2 linked regions of the Synechococcus elongatus PCC 6301 genome follow. The protein of the gene in region 1 interacts with the protein of each later gene in a pairwise test. Links are inferred from orthologs where the notes say so. Each region holds a gene or a part of one and is shown in the gene's direction. Other genes may lie near its edges.

What was found.
Region 2: the proteins of SYC_RS06420 (region 1) and ftsZ interact in binary tests that used the Escherichia coli proteins (3 or more experiments, as listed by UniProt). The link is inferred for Synechococcus elongatus PCC 6301 from one-to-one orthologs.

Annotation. Positions count from the first base shown.
Region 1 is NC_006576.1:1,317,717-1,325,742, forward strand. What follows is about bases 2,928-5,767. They hold SYC_RS06420 (rod shape-determining protein), read left to right. Parts: upstream 2,928-3,766; coding sequence 3,767-4,768; downstream 4,769-5,767. Other genes in these bases: SYC_RS06410 (phospholipase D-like domain-containing protein), read left to right, coding at 2,928-3,158; SYC_RS06415 (single-stranded DNA-binding protein), read right to left, coding at 3,176-3,538; mreC (rod shape-determining protein MreC), read left to right, coding at 4,793-5,542; mreD (rod shape-determining protein MreD), read left to right, coding at 5,503-5,767. Also shown: SYC_RS06400 (Coq4 family protein), read right to left, coding at 1-333; SYC_RS06405 (potassium channel family protein), read right to left, coding at 469-1,557; more of SYC_RS06410, read left to right, coding at 1,719-2,927; more of mreD, read left to right, coding at 5,768-6,186; ATP-dependent zinc metalloprotease FtsH3, read right to left, coding at 6,453-8,026. UniProt on the Escherichia coli protein: Forms membrane-associated dynamic filaments that are essential for cell shape determination. Acts by regulating cell wall synthesis and cell elongation, and thus cell shape.
Region 2 is NC_006576.1:1,865,412-1,873,571, reverse strand. What follows is about bases 1,049-4,022. They hold ftsZ (cell division protein FtsZ), read left to right. Parts: upstream 1,049-1,931; coding sequence 1,932-3,113; downstream 3,114-4,022. Other genes in these bases: SYC_RS09170 (phasin family protein), read right to left, coding at 3,889-4,022; thiD (bifunctional hydroxymethylpyrimidine kinase/phosphomethylpyrimidine kinase), read left to right, coding at 3,113-3,904; SYC_RS09185 (cell division protein FtsQ/DivIB), read left to right, coding at 1,049-1,712. In the rest of the region: SYC_RS09195 (D-alanine--D-alanine ligase family protein), read left to right, coding at 1-425; SYC_RS09190 (hypothetical protein), read left to right, coding at 429-839; more of SYC_RS09185, read left to right, coding at 864-1,048; more of SYC_RS09170, read right to left, coding at 4,023-4,317; panB (3-methyl-2-oxobutanoate hydroxymethyltransferase), read left to right, coding at 4,621-5,427; radical SAM family heme chaperone HemW, read right to left, coding at 5,424-6,614; SYC_RS09155 (PIN/TRAM domain-containing protein), read left to right, coding at 6,726-7,805; nifJ (pyruvate:ferredoxin (flavodoxin) oxidoreductase), read left to right, coding at 7,929-8,160. UniProt on the Escherichia coli protein: Essential cell division protein that forms a contractile ring structure (Z ring) at the future cell division site. The regulation of the ring assembly controls the timing and the location of cell division.

The DNA of each region.
Region 1 (8,026 bases):
CTCATCAGCATTGGTTGCCGGTTTCGCGGGCTGAAGGTCATCAGGCGAGAGGTTTTGGCCCAGTAGCAGCGAAGCATAGGCTTGGCCGAGAGTGCCCGTGGGCAGTTGGTTGAGTGCTTCAAGAGCAGGGCGCGCAGGAGCATAATTCTCCGCAGCGAGCTGGGCAACTGCCGGATGCGACAGCATCCAACGCCGGCTCTGAGCAGCAATTTCAGTTTTGTTGAGGGAATCGGCGATCGCAATCACGCGATCGAGGCTTTCGGCACGGGCAGCTTTCAAAAAGCCCACCAGCGTCCGCAAGTTTTCTAGTCGTTGGCCTAAATTGATCAACATGGTAAATCCTCTCAGCCGCCCCCACTCTAAGAGCAGAGGTCTGCACCCCCCAGAGAGTTCCTGCTTGTTTTAAGACAGGCGACTCCAGATCTACTTCTGGTTGATGAGCAACCGTGATTGGAGACGACGGGTGATTCAAGATCGCTGACGCACGCCTCGATATTGAACTTGCCGCTGCAGTGCATAGTGCTTAGCAAACCGAGGCAAATCGCCACTGTGGCCGATCACAATCAGGGTGTCACCTGCATGCAAGAAGAGATCGGAGCCCGGCCGAAGGATCATTTCGCCAGTGGCTCGCCGCAGCGCCACGATAATAAATGCGCCTTTGCCGCTGACTTCGATCGCCCCGAGACGATGGCCGATCAAGGGCGATTGGGGAGCGATCGCCAGCTCATCCATTTGGATATCCAGTTCACCGAGCAGTTCGTTCAGAGTTTGGTGACTATCGCTGCTTTCTAAGAGGTTGAGCGCCGCCGGATGGGTAATTAAGTGCGCCATGCGCAGTGCGCCGATCGTGGCGGGCAGCACCACGCGATCGGCCCCCGCTTGTAGGAGTTTTTTTTCGGTGGCGGGCAGTTCTCCCCGAGCAATGATCGTCAAATTGGGATTCAAGCCGCGAGCCGTCAGGGTGATGAAGACATTGGCTGCATCATCGGGCAGGGCTGTTGCGATCGTTGCCGCTCGTTCTACGCCTGCATCGATCAGGATGGCTTCGTCTGTAGCACTGCCGCGCAAGGCTAAAAATCCTTGTTCTTCCGCTTGGCGAATTCTTGTTTCATCGGTGTCGATCACAATGACTGGCAGACTGGCCTCAGTCACCTTTCGCGCCAAGGTCTGCCCAATGCGACCAAAGCCACAAACAATGACATGCCGCTGCAGGGTGCGAATCTCTCGAGTCATCCGTCGTACGCCCAAGGCGCGTCGAATTTCACCTTCGGTTACCAGCTGCGCCAGTCCACCAATCAGGTACACGGCGGAGGAAGTGCCCGCCAGAATGACAAAGATTGTGAAGATGCGCAGGGCGGGGGTATTGATAGGGCGAACTTCGCCGTAGCCGACCCCAAAGATCGTGATCACGACCATGTAGATCGCGTCGAGTAAACTCCAGCCCGACAGCCAGTAACCCAAGATGGCGATCGCTTGGGTGGCAAGGAAAAACAGTCCCCCAATCACCACCTTGCGGAGAGCAGGCGGTAGCGATCGCCGAGGTGAGCCAGCCGTCATGGCATCGGGACGCGATGGATGTTTGTGTTCTAGTCGGAGTCGGTCAATCGGAACTGTATCCAGCACAGCGATCGTCCCAGGCTGAGCTAAAGCTGGGCTTAAATCTCCTCTCAGGTGCCATTCATCACTGGCCTACTAGAGAGAGTCCTGAACTGTTCAGCATGAAGTCTGGAGTACTCGCCCTTTTGCTGGGGCTACTGACTGCCTGCCAAGCTCCACTGGCACAAATTCAGTCTTCGGGGCAGGGCGCAGCCGATCGCTGGGATGCCAACGCTCCCGTGCAAGTCGCGTTCAATCACAACCCAGATCAGCGATTTACCGATAGCTTGGGCCGCGATCGCGAAGGTGATGATTTGGAAGGACAACTCCTCGCCAGCCTAGAGCAGGCTCAAACATCGATCGATGTCGCGGTTCAGGAAATTCAGGTGCCCCGCTTAGCGACTGCTTTGATCCAAAAACACCAAGCGGGCATTCCCGTTCGCGTCATTGTGGAAAACCAGTATCGCCAACCTTGGAGTCAACGACTGTCAGGCAACCTGAGTGATCGCGAGCGGCAGCGACTAGAGAACTACCGACAGATAGCCGATCGCAATGGTGATGGCCAACTCAGTCCCGCCGAAATTGCTGGCGGGGATGCTGTGTTAATGCTGGAGCGCGCTGGTGTACCGATTCTGGACGACACCGACGACGGCAGCCAAGGCAGCGGGTTGATGCACCATAAGTTCGCGATCATCGATCGCCGCTGGGTTGTCACCGGCTCTGCCAACTGGACAGCCAGCGATTTCTTTGGCGATCCGGGCCGACCTGCCAGTCGTGGCAATGCCAATCATCTGCTCTGGTTCCGCAGCCCAGCGCTCGCAGCGATTTTCCAAGAAGAATTCAACCTGATGTGGGGCGATGGCCCCAGTAAATTGCCGGATAGCCGCTTTGGCCTTGGTAAGCCCTTGCGATCGCCTAAATCGGTCCGTATTGGCAACACGCGCCTGCTGGTTCAGTTTTCGCCCACTAGTCCCCGGCTACCGTGGCAGGAAAGCACCAACGGCACAATCGCCCGTTACCTCACCCAAGCCCAGAAGCAGATCGATCTAGCACTGTTTGTCTTTTCGGAACAAGCGATCGCCGATGTTTTAGAAGCGCGATCGCAGCAAGGTACTCAAGTGCGACTGTTAATTGACCCTGGCTTTGCCTATCGTCCCTACAGCGAACTGCTAGATATGGTCGGCCTAGCGCTTCCCGATCGCGACTGCCGGGTTGAGTCAAACAATCGCCCTTGGAGTAGTCCCCTCACAACAGCAGGAGCGCCACGACTGACGCCCGGCGACACGCTCCACCACAAATTTGCCGTGATTGATCGCCAGCGCGTCCTGACCGGATCTCACAACTGGAGTGCCGCAGCCAACCTCAGAAATGACGAAACATTTTTAGTGATCGAGGACTCTAGTTTGGCCGATCGCTTTCGGGCAGAATTTGAGCGACTCTACGCTGATGCCTTCTTAGGTATTCCGCCAGCCCTGCAGCGCCGCGTCAATGAGGCGAAGCGACGCTGCGGTAGCCGAATCACTCCGAACAGCAATCAGGACTTAACCGAAACTGAGGATTGAGCCTTGGAGTCGAGGGATTAGAACAGATCGCTGTCTGGATCGCGGGGAGCCATGCCGCCCTCTTGATCTCGGCGCGAGCCCAGCAGCTCAAGACGATTGGCCCGGACGACGGGTGTGGTGCGCTGATTGTTGTTGCGATCAGTCCAGCTCTCAATCTTGAGAGCACCACTGATGCCGATCAGACTGCCTTTCTTGACATAGTCGATCGCAACCTGGGCTTCGCGGCCCCACATCTCAACGTTGAACCAATCAGGCTCATCATTGCGGCTGCGGCGATTGACCGCCAGGGAAAACTTACAAACGACCGAACCCGACTCAAAGTAACGAGCTTCGGGGTCACGACCGACGCGCCCCACCAAGTTGACAACATTTAAGCTCATCGTGCAGTCAAACCCCTGCGCATTGCTCAGTCCCATTTTGGCAGTTGTCGGCCAACCCGCCGAGCGAATCGCTGCCTAGACTGAGTTAGCAGGAGGCGCTAGAATCCTCTGGCGTTGCAGGCCACTCCACTGCGTTTCTGGCTTGCTACTCAGCTTAATTACCGCAGCCACGTCATCAAGGCGGATTTATCAGTGAGTATTCTTCGGCGCTTCTCCCTCTCCCGCGACATGGGTATTGACCTAGGGACGGCCAACACACTGGTCTATGTCTCCGGTAAAGGCATTGTTTTACAAGAGCCGTCGGTTGTCGCGATCGACCAAAACCTCAAAAAACCCCTAGCGGTCGGCTCTGAGGCCAAGTTGATGCTAGGTCGCACCCCCGGTAGTGTCGCAGCTCTGCGCCCACTGCGGGATGGTGTCATCGCTGACTTTGATGCCGCTGAGTTGATGCTCAAGCATTTCATCCGCCAAGTCCAAGAAGGGCGATCGGGCGTAGCTCGGGTCGTAATCGGCATTCCCAGCGGTGTCACGGGTGTGGAACGTCGCGCAGTGATGGAAGCGGCTACCCAAGCAGGCGCCCGAGAGGTCTATCTAATCGATGAACCGGTGGCTGCTGCGATCGGGGCAGGATTGCCGGTAGCTGAGCCGACAGGGACGATGATCGTCGATATCGGCGGCGGCACCACGGAAGTTGCCGTGATGAGCTTGCAAGGCATTGTCCTCAGCGACTCGGTGCGCGTGGCGGGCGATGAGCTGAGTGAGGCGATCGCGCAGTACCTCAAGAAAGTCCACAACCTCGTGATTGGGGAGCGGACCTCTGAGGAAATTAAAATCATGGTCGGGTCGGCCTTCCCCGACAACGAATTTGATGAGACAACCATGGAAGTCCGAGGCTTGCACTTGCTGTCTGGCCTACCTCGGACCGTCACGATCAAAGCAGCGGAAGTGCGCGAAAGCATGGCGGAGCCACTGAATGTGATTGTGGAAGCCGTCAAACGCACCCTCGAAAAAACACCGCCGGAGCTGGCTGCTGATATCGTCGATCGCGGCATTGTCCTCGCCGGTGGGGGTGCTTTGGTGCGGGGGCTCGATGAACTGATCAGCCATGAAACCGGCATCATCACCCACATTGCCCCCGACCCCCTGAGCTGTGTAGTGCTGGGCACGGGTCGCGTGCTCGAGAACTTCAAGAGTCTTGAGCGGGTGTTTAGTGCCAGCTCCCGCGCCTAGAGCGGTGCGGAGCAGCAGAACACGATGGCGGATGTGCTGCGTTGGTTCAATCGTTTCGGGCTCCGAGTTGCGATCGCTGGTGGGTTGATCGGGGCTGCATGGATTTTGCGGCAAACCCAAGGGTCACTCTTGGTCGAAGTCTACGCCTTGCTCACCCATCCCTTTTATCCTGGCCCCACTCAGCAAGAGTGGGTCAAGACGGCTACCGTTGCGGGTCTTGAGCAAGCGCTCTTGGAGGCAGAAGCGGAGAACCGTGTGCTCCGCCAGCAGCTAGCCCTGAAGCCGAAGCAACCAGCCGGCGCGATTTTGGCACCAATCATCGGTCGCAGCGTCGATAGCTGGTGGCAGCAGGTCACGCTCGGGCGCGGTAGTCGGGATGGCGTCCAAGTAGGCGACAGCGTCAGCGGTCCTGGCGGTCTGGTGGGGCGCATTGTCAGCGTCTCCCTCAACACCAGCCGCGTATTGTTAATCACAGACCCCAGCAGCGGTGTGGGCGTGATGATTAGCCGATCGCGCAGTCAGGGCTATATTCGCGGCCAAGGGACCAATCAGGTCACCGTGCGTTTCTTCGATCGCGATCCGGTGGTTCGCCCCGGCGATGTCGCTGTCACTTCTAGCGCTAGTACACTCTTTCCTGCTGGCTTACCTGTGGGTGTCGTTCAAAAAATCGATCTACAGGCCACTCCTGCCCCAGAAGCAATCCTGCAGCTGTCAGCGCCGATTGGGCAGCTGGAATGGCTGACAATTCAGCGATCGGTGCCCAGCAGACCATGAGTTTCAGTGCCGAGGAGCTGCGATCGCCCTGGTTAGCCACAGGTTTATCAGCTCTTGGGCTAACCCTCTTAATGTTGTTCCGCTTGCCAGGCTTAGAGCTAGCTGGAGTCGCGCCCCACTGGGTTCTGCTCTGGTTAATCACCTGGGCGCCAGGCCATGCAGTTTGGCAGGGTATTATCGCTGGCATCACCTTGGGGTTCCTGCTCGATGCCCTAAGCACCCCCTACCCTACCCATGCGCTGGGGCTCGCGATCGCAGGTTGGATTCTCACCGCTGGCTATCGCCGCCGTTGGTTTAGCTTGGAACCAATTGCGCTGATCAGCCTCTGCTTTGGGCTAGCGATTCTGCTTGAAGCCACCACCGCGCTCCAGTTTTTGATCCATTTCCGCGATGGCAATAATTGGGCACCAGAAGCGGGTAACACCGCTCAGCGGATCATCGCCGACCTCAATCGTCCTCTGCTGCCCGATCAAGCCGCAGGCATCAACCCTCGTTTTGTGGCACAACCGCTCTACTTCCTGCGGGGAATCGTCTGGGATTTTGCCCACATTGGCCTGGCCTCAGCAGTCATCACTAGCTTGTGCTTGCCACTCGTTTTCATTCCTCTGCGATCGTTCTGGCAACCGAAATGCGATCGTCTGTAAGGTACGACAGCTAGCTAACCACTGCCCATGTTGCTGAGGCATGCAGGATGGATAGACCTCATTCCGTCAGCACCTTTGTCTGTGGGGTGATGGTCTGTTTTTCTAGCCAGGAAGTTGACGAGCCTGACACAATTTCCCTGAGTCGGTGCGGTGACGCCAACAGATTAGTTTGAGTGGGTACTTGCTTGAGCGCTGGAGCCACAGGACAAGCAACAAAAAACGGGAGCCAGTGCGACTCCCGTTAGTGCTGTCAATCAAGCTGAGGTTTAGGCGATCGCGGCCATCCGCACTTCATTGTTGTTGAGCAGATCTTGCAGTTCTTCCGCATCAACGGTTTCTTTCTCAACCAGCATTTTGGCAAGTTGATCAAGAATCGAGCGGTTTTCAATCAACACTTTCTTGGCGCGATCATAGGCAACATCCACCAGCTGACGCACTTCGTCGTCAATCGTGGCGGCAGTCTCTTCCGAGAAGTCACGCTCGGCAGCAATGTCGCGACCGAGGAACATGTTGCCTTGCTGGCGACCGAGGGCCACAGGGCCAAGGCGATCGCTCATCCCGAAGCGGGTCACCATCTGACGAGCCACGCGGGCGACTTGCTGCAAGTCGTTAGAAGCGCCAGTCGTCACTTCTTCCTCACCGAAGACAATTTCTTCCGCCAGACGACCGCCAAGGGCAACCGCCATTTGGTTTTGCAGGTAGGTACGGGAGTAGAGGCCCGACTCCATCCGCTCTTCGCTGGGGGTGAACCAGGTCAGGCCACCCGCACGGCCGCGGGGAATAATGCTGATTTTTTGGACGGGGTCGTAGTCAGGCATCAAGGCACCGACCAAGGCGTGACCAGCTTCGTGGTAAGCCACCAAGACTTTGCGTTTTTCGCTCATGACGCGGTCTTTCTTCTCAGGACCCGCCAAGACGCGATCGATCGCATCGTTGACTTCATCCATCGAGATTTCTGCCAAGCTGCGGCGAGCAGCCAGAATCGCGGCTTCGTTCAGCAGGTTGGACAGATCCGCACCGGTAAAGCCAGGCGTCCGGCGGGCGATTTTGTCGAGGTCGATATCTTTGCTGAGGCTCTTGCCACGAGCGTGAACGCGCAGGATTTCCAGACGACCGTTGTAGTCGGGGCGATCGACCACCACTTGGCGATCGAAACGACCGGGACGCATCAAGGCCGCATCCAAGACATCAGGACGGTTGGTCGCCGCAACGATGATGATGCCGCTGTTGCCCTCAAAGCCATCCATTTCGGTCAGCAACTGGTTGAGGGTTTGCTCACGCTCGTCGTTACCACCGCCGAGGCCAGCACCGCGCTGACGACCAACGGCGTCGATCTCATCGATGAAGACGATGCAAGGCGCACTGGCTTTGGCTTGCTCGAACAGGTCGCGGACGCGGCTAGCGCCGACCCCGACGAACATTTCCACAAACTCGGAGCCAGAGATGCTGAAGAAGGGAACGCCTGCTTCGCCAGCCACGGCTTTCGCCAACAGGGTTTTACCGGTACCGGGAGGACCCACTAGCAGCACGCCTTTGGGAATTTGTGCACCGACGGCGGTGAAGCGATCGGCGTTTTTGAGGAAGTCGACGACTTCGGTCAGTTCCAGTTTGGCCTGATCAATCCCCGCCACATCGTTAAAGGTGACTTGGGTTTGCGGCTCCATTTGGACGCGAGCTTTGCTCTTGCCGAAGTTCATTGCCTGGTTGCCAGGGCCACCTTGGGCACGGCGCAGGATGAAGAACAGACCCACGAGCAAGAGGATCGGGAAGAAGAGGCTGCTCAGAGCCCGCAGCCAAACGCTGTCTTGGTTCTGAGGACGGACGGAGATATCGACGTTGT
Region 2 (8,160 bases), 550 kb from region 1 along the record:
CCCTCGATCGCCGTTTAATTATCGAAGCTGCGATCGACAATCCTCGCGAAGTCGAATGCGCTGTGCTCGGCAACGACTATCCCCAAGCCTCAATTCTGGGCGAAATCACCTACGACAGCGATTTCTACGACTACGAAACCAAGTACACCGATGGCAAGGCGCAACTGTTGATCCCCGCGCAACTTTCGGCGGAATTGCAGCAGAAACTGCAAGAACTCGCGATCGCCGCCTTCCAAGCCGTCGATGCATCTGGCCTCAGTCGCTTGGATTTTTTCTTGGATAGCCAAGGTCAAATTTTCATCAACGAAATCAACACTCTGCCGGGCTTCACAGCTTTGAGTATGTATCCCCAGCTCTGGGCAGCGAGTGGCGTGGCCTTCCCCGATCTTGTCCATCGGCTGATTCAACTGGCTCTGGAGCGCTAGGCCATGCTGCATGGGTTGCTCTGGTTGCCGCTGCTAGTGCTGTTCACCGGCTTGGCTTGGGCCGGTTGGAATGAATATCAGAAGCTGGAGTCCTACAAAGTTTGGGCTGCCGACTTTGAAACCGCCAAGTATGATGTGCGTGCTGTTCTAGGAGTTCGTGGTTCCGATTTGGTCTGGGGTAAACCCAGCCGACAAGGGCCCGTCTTTCTGGAAACGATCGATTTGGGAACGCTGCAACGGATTCAGGTGCAACAGCAAAATCAGTTGTTGTCTGATCCTGAGGCATCGGTCAATGGCTCGGCGGATCTCTTGCTGGAACTGCGCGATCGCCAAATTGCCATTCCCTTTACCGAGGCGAGTCTCGCACTGAAGTGGCGTCAATTTCTGAATCAACGTCTGGGCCTCAGCGCCTAACCGTCCTTTGTCCGTAGTGTGGTGATGGCCGACTTGCCCGAAGTTGCTTCTCCGGCTTCGTTAGCCGCTCGCCGTCGCCAAAAGCGTTGGGAAAGACGGCGACAACGGCTGCAGCGCTTCTGGCGTTTTGTGGGGGTGACAGCGATCGCCGCAGGTTTGGTCTGGGTGCTGGCCCGTCCGCTCTGGATCATCCAAGATCCACGGCGCATTCAAATCCAAGGCCAGCAAACCCTCAACCGCGATCGCCTCTTGGCCACCCTCAATCTGCAGATGCCCCTCAATCTGCTCCAGCTGCAGCCCCAACGCTTAGAACAACAATTACTGAAAGCCGCCCCTCTGCAAGCGGTTCAAATTCAGCGCCGTCTCCTGCCAGCCAGCCTAATCATCACCGTCCAAGAAATTACCGCTACTGCCCAGGCTTCGCGGGTGGTCGTCGAACCCAATCAGCCGCCACAGGAGCGCTGGGGCATTCTCGATCGCCAAGGCGTTTGGCATCCGCTCAGCGCCTACGAACGGCTGGGGGCAACCCTGCCCACCACCACCCTCAAAGTGCGTGGCTACCGCGAACCCTATCAACGGCTGTGGCCTGGGCTCTATTCTCTGTTGCGCACCAGCCCGGTTGGCATCCAAGGGCTCGATTGGCGCGATCCTGCCAACATCATTTTGGAAACCGAGCTTGGGCCGGTTTACTGTGGCCCCTACAATCCCGAGTTACTTCCCCAGCAAATTGCCATGCTCGATCGCCTGCGACAACTTCCAGATAAAACCAGTCGCTCTGCGATCGCCTACATCGATCTGCGCCAACCTTCAACACCCCGCGTGCAAATGAAGCCTTCAGCCCCACCGCGATCGCTCCAAACCAACCCTCGCTAAGACAATCGAGTTTTTAGTTCCGCAATTAGTATTTTTGGATGAGCCGCAATCGCTCAAATTTTGCGACTTGGAACGGCATTTTGCGATCGCTAACCATTGGTTGTAGTTGCCTTTCCCGACAGAGTGCGTCAATAATTCTCTTGTTTTTAGTTTGCTGCCCTAAACTAGCGTTCAACCGAGCTTGTCCAAGCCCATGGTTGGCTGCTACTACTCACCCCCATGACCGACCCTATGCCGATCAACAATTCCTATGGCTTCAACCGTGACGGCTCTCTGTCGGGGTTCGATGCACTAGGGCAGCCAGAAGAACTAATCATCCCCAGCAGCGTTGCCCGCATCAAGGTAATTGGCGTTGGCGGTGGCGGCAGCAACGGGGTCAACCGCATGATTAGCAGCGATGTCAGCGGGGTTGAATTTTGGGCCCTCAACACTGATGCTCAAGCTTTGCTCCACTCTGCAGCCCCCAAGCGGATGCAGTTGGGACAGAAACTAACGCGAGGGCTAGGCGCAGGTGGCAACCCTGCGATCGGCATGAAAGCCGCTGAAGAATCGCGGGAAGAACTAATCGCCGCCTTGGAAGGGGCTGACCTCGTCTTTATCACGGCGGGGATGGGCGGTGGAACCGGCACTGGAGCTGCCCCGATCGTGGCAGAAGTCGCCAAAGAAGTGGGTGCGCTGACGGTTGGGATTGTCACCAAACCCTTCACCTTCGAAGGGCGTCGCCGAATGAAGCAGGCGGAAGAAGGAACAGCCGCACTGCAAAGCTCAGTCGACACTTTGATCACTATTCCTAATGACCGCCTACTCCACGCCATATCTGAGCAGACGCCGATTCAAGAAGCTTTCCGGGTCGCCGACGATATTCTCCGGCAGGGTGTGCAAGGGATTTCTGACATCATCACGATCCCAGGTCTGGTCAACGTCGACTTTGCCGACGTTCGCGCCGTCATGGCCGATGCTGGATCAGCCCTGATGGGCATCGGTAGCGGCTCTGGCAAGTCCCGCGCTCGGGAAGCCGCTCATGCAGCCATTAGCTCACCGCTGCTGGAGTCTTCGATCGAAGGGGCGCGCGGCGTTGTCTTCAACATCACAGGCGGCCGCGATATGACCCTGCATGAGGTCAACGCAGCAGCGGATGCGATTTACGAAGTCGTCGATCCTGAAGCCAATATCATTTTCGGCGCCGTGATTGACGATCGATTGGAAGGAGAGCTGCGGATCACCGTGATCGCCACGGGCTTCAGCACCGATCGCCCCAACCTCAACACGATTTCCACCAGCACGTCCCAGCCGACCAGCCAACCCAGCGTGAGTCCCAACCCAGCTAGTGCCCCACCGGCGAGCGGCGGCGGCCTCGACATTCCGGCCTTCCTACAACGGAAAATTCAAAACCGACCCTAGTGGCTGTTCCGATCGCCCTGACCATTGCCGGATCTGATAGCGGCGGTGGAGCTGGCATTCAAGCCGATCTACGGACTTTTGCCTTCCATCAAGTGCACGGCACCTGTGCGATTACCTGTGTGACGGCCCAGAACACGCTAGGCGTGACTCGAGTCGATGCGATCGCACCGGCAGGTGTGGCGGCGCAGCTCGATGCGGTGCTTTCTGATTTGCCGCCCCAAGCCTTGAAAACCGGCATGCTGCTCAATGCCGAAATTATGGAAGTGGTTGCTGGGACAATCGCACCACTCTTCATTCCTCGGATCATCGATCCCGTCATGGTGTCGCGCACGGGTGCAGTGCTGATCGATCAGGCTGCGATCGCTGTCCTCCGCGATCACCTCTTGCCGCTGGCAACCGTCTTGACCCCTAATCGCTACGAAGCTCAGCTACTAGCCGGGATGGACATCCAAGACGCTGCTGATCTCGATCGCGCCGCACGGATCATCCGAGACCTTGGACCGCAAGCCGTGCTGATCAAAGGTGGAGCAGCGACCGGCGACTGGCACGGCGTCGATTGGTGGTGGGATGGCCAACGATCCCACATCCTAAAGACGGAAGCGATCGCCACACCCCATACCCACGGCAGTGGCTGCACTTTAGCCGCCGCGATCGCCGCCAATGCTGCGCTGGGGCTTGAGATTCTAGCAGCTGCCCAAGCCGCAAAACACTACGTCACCAAAGCACTCCGCCACAGCCTCGCGATCGGTCAAGGACAAGGCCCGCTTGGGCATTTTTATCCTTTGTTCTGATTGAGGCGGTTCAATTCTTCTCGCAGTTGACTGACTTGCTGACGCAGACTTTCCAGATCGTCAGCAGCAGAAGCTGGATTGTTAGATGGCGCACTGTCGGCAGGCGTTGAGGCCGCGCTCGAACTGGCCTCGGGTTCGACTTCCTCAACCGTGATCTGAATGGGCTGAGGGATAGGCGGGGGCGATCCAGCGGGACCATTGACAGAGCCTTGCGCTTGTCTCACCAAGTCTTCAACCGCATGCTTGGCTTCTTCCGTGGTCATTTCACCCCGAGCGACCAAGTCATCGACTAATTTTTGGACGCGATCGCTCAGATCCGAGAGATTTTCGCTTTTCGCCAACTCGGGCACATAGGAAGCCAGCCCGATGCCAAGGTAGACCGCTTTTTGGAGAAGATCAGTAACAGTGCTCATGCCAGCAGCTCTGGGGCGTCTTGCTTCAGCATAGCCTTGCCACTTGGAGTGTTGAGGGCAGTGAGGCCGCTCTGGGAAGTGACTCGGGCCACATTCGCCGCGATCGCGCAGACTCATGCGCAAAAAAAGTGACCCGGAGTCTACGCCTGTCAAAAGCATCCCGTACTGCTGCTACCTTCCGGTCCTGACAGGATTTGGGCGTTCTGACCACATAGGTCCGAGTCGATCTCAGCATAGCATTGCTCCCCTATCGAGCGATCGCGCCGGTCTGATAGCGTGAGGAAGCGCGTCTCAGTTGCGACCATGCCGATCACGCCTCGTCACCTGCGTCAGTGGAAGCAACAGGGTCGCCCGATTGTGGCGCTGACCGCTTGGGATTTTGCGATCGCCAGCATTTTGGATGAGGCAGGCATCGATCTGGTTCTTGTTGGCGATTCCTTGGCAATGGTTGCCCTCGGGCATCCCACGACGCTGCCCCTAAGCCTAGAAGACATGATTCACCATGTGCAGGCCGTGCAGCGTGGTTGCCGCAATGCCCTGATCGTCAGCGACTTGCCGTTTTTGTCCTACCAAACCAGCCCAGAAGACGCGATTCTCGCAGCAGGACAACTGCTGAAGGTGACGGAGGCTCAAGCCGTCAAATTAGAGGGGGGCTATCCGCGCCTCTTAGAAACGGTGCAACGACTGGTGGAAGTCGGCATTCCGGTGATGGGGCATGTGGGGCTGACTCCGCAATCCGTGCGCCAGCTCGGCTATCGCCAGCAGGGACAAACGCCCGAAGCGCAGCAGCAGATTTTGGATCAGGCTCTCGCGCTGGAGGCTGCTGGCGCGTTCGCGATCGTCTTGGAACACATTCCCGATCGCCTTGCAGCCATGATCACGGCGAAACTCTCGATTCCAACGATCGGGATTGGGGCTGGCCCTAATTGTGATGGGCAAATTTTGGTGACCGCCGATCTGCTAGGACTGACCCCTAGCCAGCCGCCCTTTGCGCCGGCTTATCTCAACCTGCGGCAAGCGATCGGATCTGCCGTGCAGCGTTACGCCCGAGAAGTGCGCGATCGCCAGTTCCTCCAGTCTCAGCCAGCTGAACAGGAACCACTCTCCTAGACAGTCGCGATCGCCTCGAGTCGTTCAAACAAACTGGCTAAGACCTGATTCGAGAAGAGCATGCCCTCCGGCTGGGTCAAGCTGAGGCGATCGCCCTGCCATTGCAACCAGCCCGCCTGTTGGTAGCGCTGAATCACAGGTTGCAGCGATCGCAGGATTTCTGCCCCAAACGGCTGCTCTAATGCGGTCCAATCCAACCCTTCCGCCAGCCGCAGCCCCAACATCAGCGTTTCCGCTAAGGCATCAGCCGGATCAGAGGTAACCGGTGCACAAGCTGCCGCGATCGCACCCGGCGTCTCGAGCCAGATAAAGTAATCAGCTCGGCGGCGCGGACGGCCAAACCGCTGGCCTTGCAGGGCACTCGTCGCACCGACCCCAAAGCCATAGAAGGACTGATCCTGCCAGTAGACGCGATTGTGGCGACACTGAAATCCCGATCGCGCATAGTTCGAGATTTCATAGTGCTCAAAGCCCGCCGCTTCCAAGGTCCTATGCGCCAGTCGATACATGACAGCGGTTTGCTCATCGGCTGGCAAGGGGCGATCGCCCGGTTGATAGCGCTTGCCAAACACCGTCTCTGGTTCTAGCACCAGATCGTAGGCCGAGAGGTGAGTCGGTTCTAGGGCGATCGCGGCTTCTAATGAAGCCTGCCAATCCGCCAGCGTCTGTTCCGGTAGACCCGAGATCAAATCCAGACTGAGATTCTCGAAACCAGCAGCCCGCAAATCCGCCACAGCGCGATCGATATCGGCCCGCCGATGGGTACGACCACACCGTTCCAACAGGCCATCTTGAAACGCCTGAGCGCCAATACTGACGCGGTTAAAGCCTAGCTGTCGCGTTGCGATCGCTTGCGATCGGTCAAAGCTAGCGGGATCCATTTCGATTGAAATTTCAGCCGTCGCTGCAATCCCAAAACGGCGATCGAGGGTCTGCAGAATGCGATCGAGCTGATTGGGACTCAGCAGGGAGGGCGTTCCCCCACCGAAAAAGACCGTTTGCAGTGCTGGCCCAAGCACAGGCGTCGCAGCAATTTCTTGGCAGATCGCGTCCACATACTGGCGGATCATGCCGGACTGATCCCCGCGCAGGCGATCGCCCACGACGCTAATCGGGAAGTCACAGTAAAAGCAGCGACGACGACAAAAGGGGATGTGTAGGTAAGCAGCAATCGGCAAATTGATCATGTGCTGTTGCCAGCAGGCCCATACTGATGGGTGGATATAATGGGGCTCCCTGCCCCGAGGCTGGCGCGATCCCGTGCAGCCACAGAGTTTGCGCCGCTTCGGTTCGCGACTATGTTAGACGCTTTGATTATTCTGCTTTTTTTGATCACCGGCGCGGTAACCGGTTTCCTGGGAGTTGATCTGCTGCCGGAACGTGCTCTGCAACAGGTAACGGATCTGGAGGGGCTGCGCTTTGTGGTCGCCGGATTCACTGCTTTGTTTGGTGGTTTGTTCGGCCTCTTGGCACAAGCCGCAGTTCGACGGCTGCAGTTGCAAGCACGGCAAATGCCCACGGATCAGTTGATTAGCCGAGCGGTGGGGCTCATTCTTGGGTTGGTGATCGCCAACCTGATCCTGACGCCCATTTTCTTGCTCCCCATTCCGACGGAGTTTGTCTTTCTCAAACCCTTGGCTGCAGTAATCGGCAGTATCGCTTTCGGCATGTCGGGAATCACCTTGGCCGATACCCACGGGCGCACCCTGATTCGGCTGGTCAATCCCGGCTCCGTTGAGTCGGCGCTGCTAGCCGAAGGAACGCTCAAGCCTGCAATCAGCAAGGTGATCGATACCAGCTGCATCATCGATGGCCGGATTGAAGCCCTGATCGAGACTGGCTTTTTGGAAGGGCGGCTGATTGTGCCGCAGTTTGTCTTGCAAGAACTGCAGCAACTCGCAGATGCCAGTAATGACCAAAAGCGATCGTGGGGACGGCGGGGTTTGGACGTCCTGAACCGGCTACGCGAAACCTATGCGCCCCGCATCTCAATCAACAGTGCTGACTACGATGACATCGGTACGGTAGATGCCAAGCTCGTCCGTTTAGCCCAGGATTTGCAAGCACCGCTGTTAACGGTGGACTACAACCTCAATCGGGTTGCCAGCATTCAAGAGGTCACGGTCCTGAATATCAATGACCTCGCGAAAACGCTACGCCCCACCTATCTACCGGGCGATCGCTTCGACCTACGGATCCTCAAGGAAGGCAAAGAAGCCGCTCAAGGCGTGGGCTATCTCGAAGACGGCACGATGGTTGTTGTCGAAGGAGGCCGCCCCTTCATCGGCAGTGAAATTGCGGTGATGGTGACCGGTGCCTTGCAAACTTCTGCCGGTCGTCTGATCTTTGCTAAGCCTGTTTCGCTGATGCCCGCCTAGATCCTTCAACTCACTCCCTTGCGTAACGGAGCGTGAGCGAAAGCTAAAAAAACGGCACAATCTGGTGGCTTCAGCGATCGCGGTGCCCACGATAGGGGCAGATACCGCTTTCTGCGGAGAAAAATGGCCTCCTCTCCTGTCTACGCCACCTTAGACGGCAATGAAGCGGTGGCAAGGGTTGCCTATCGCCTCAGCGAAGTTATCGCCATCTATCCGATTACGCCCGCTTCACCCATGGGCGAATGGGCTGATGCTTGGGCAGCCACTCACCGACCGAATCTTTGGGGCGACGTGCCCAGCATTGTCGAAATGCAGAGTGAGGCTGGAGCAGCCGGAGCGGTGCATGGAGCGCTGC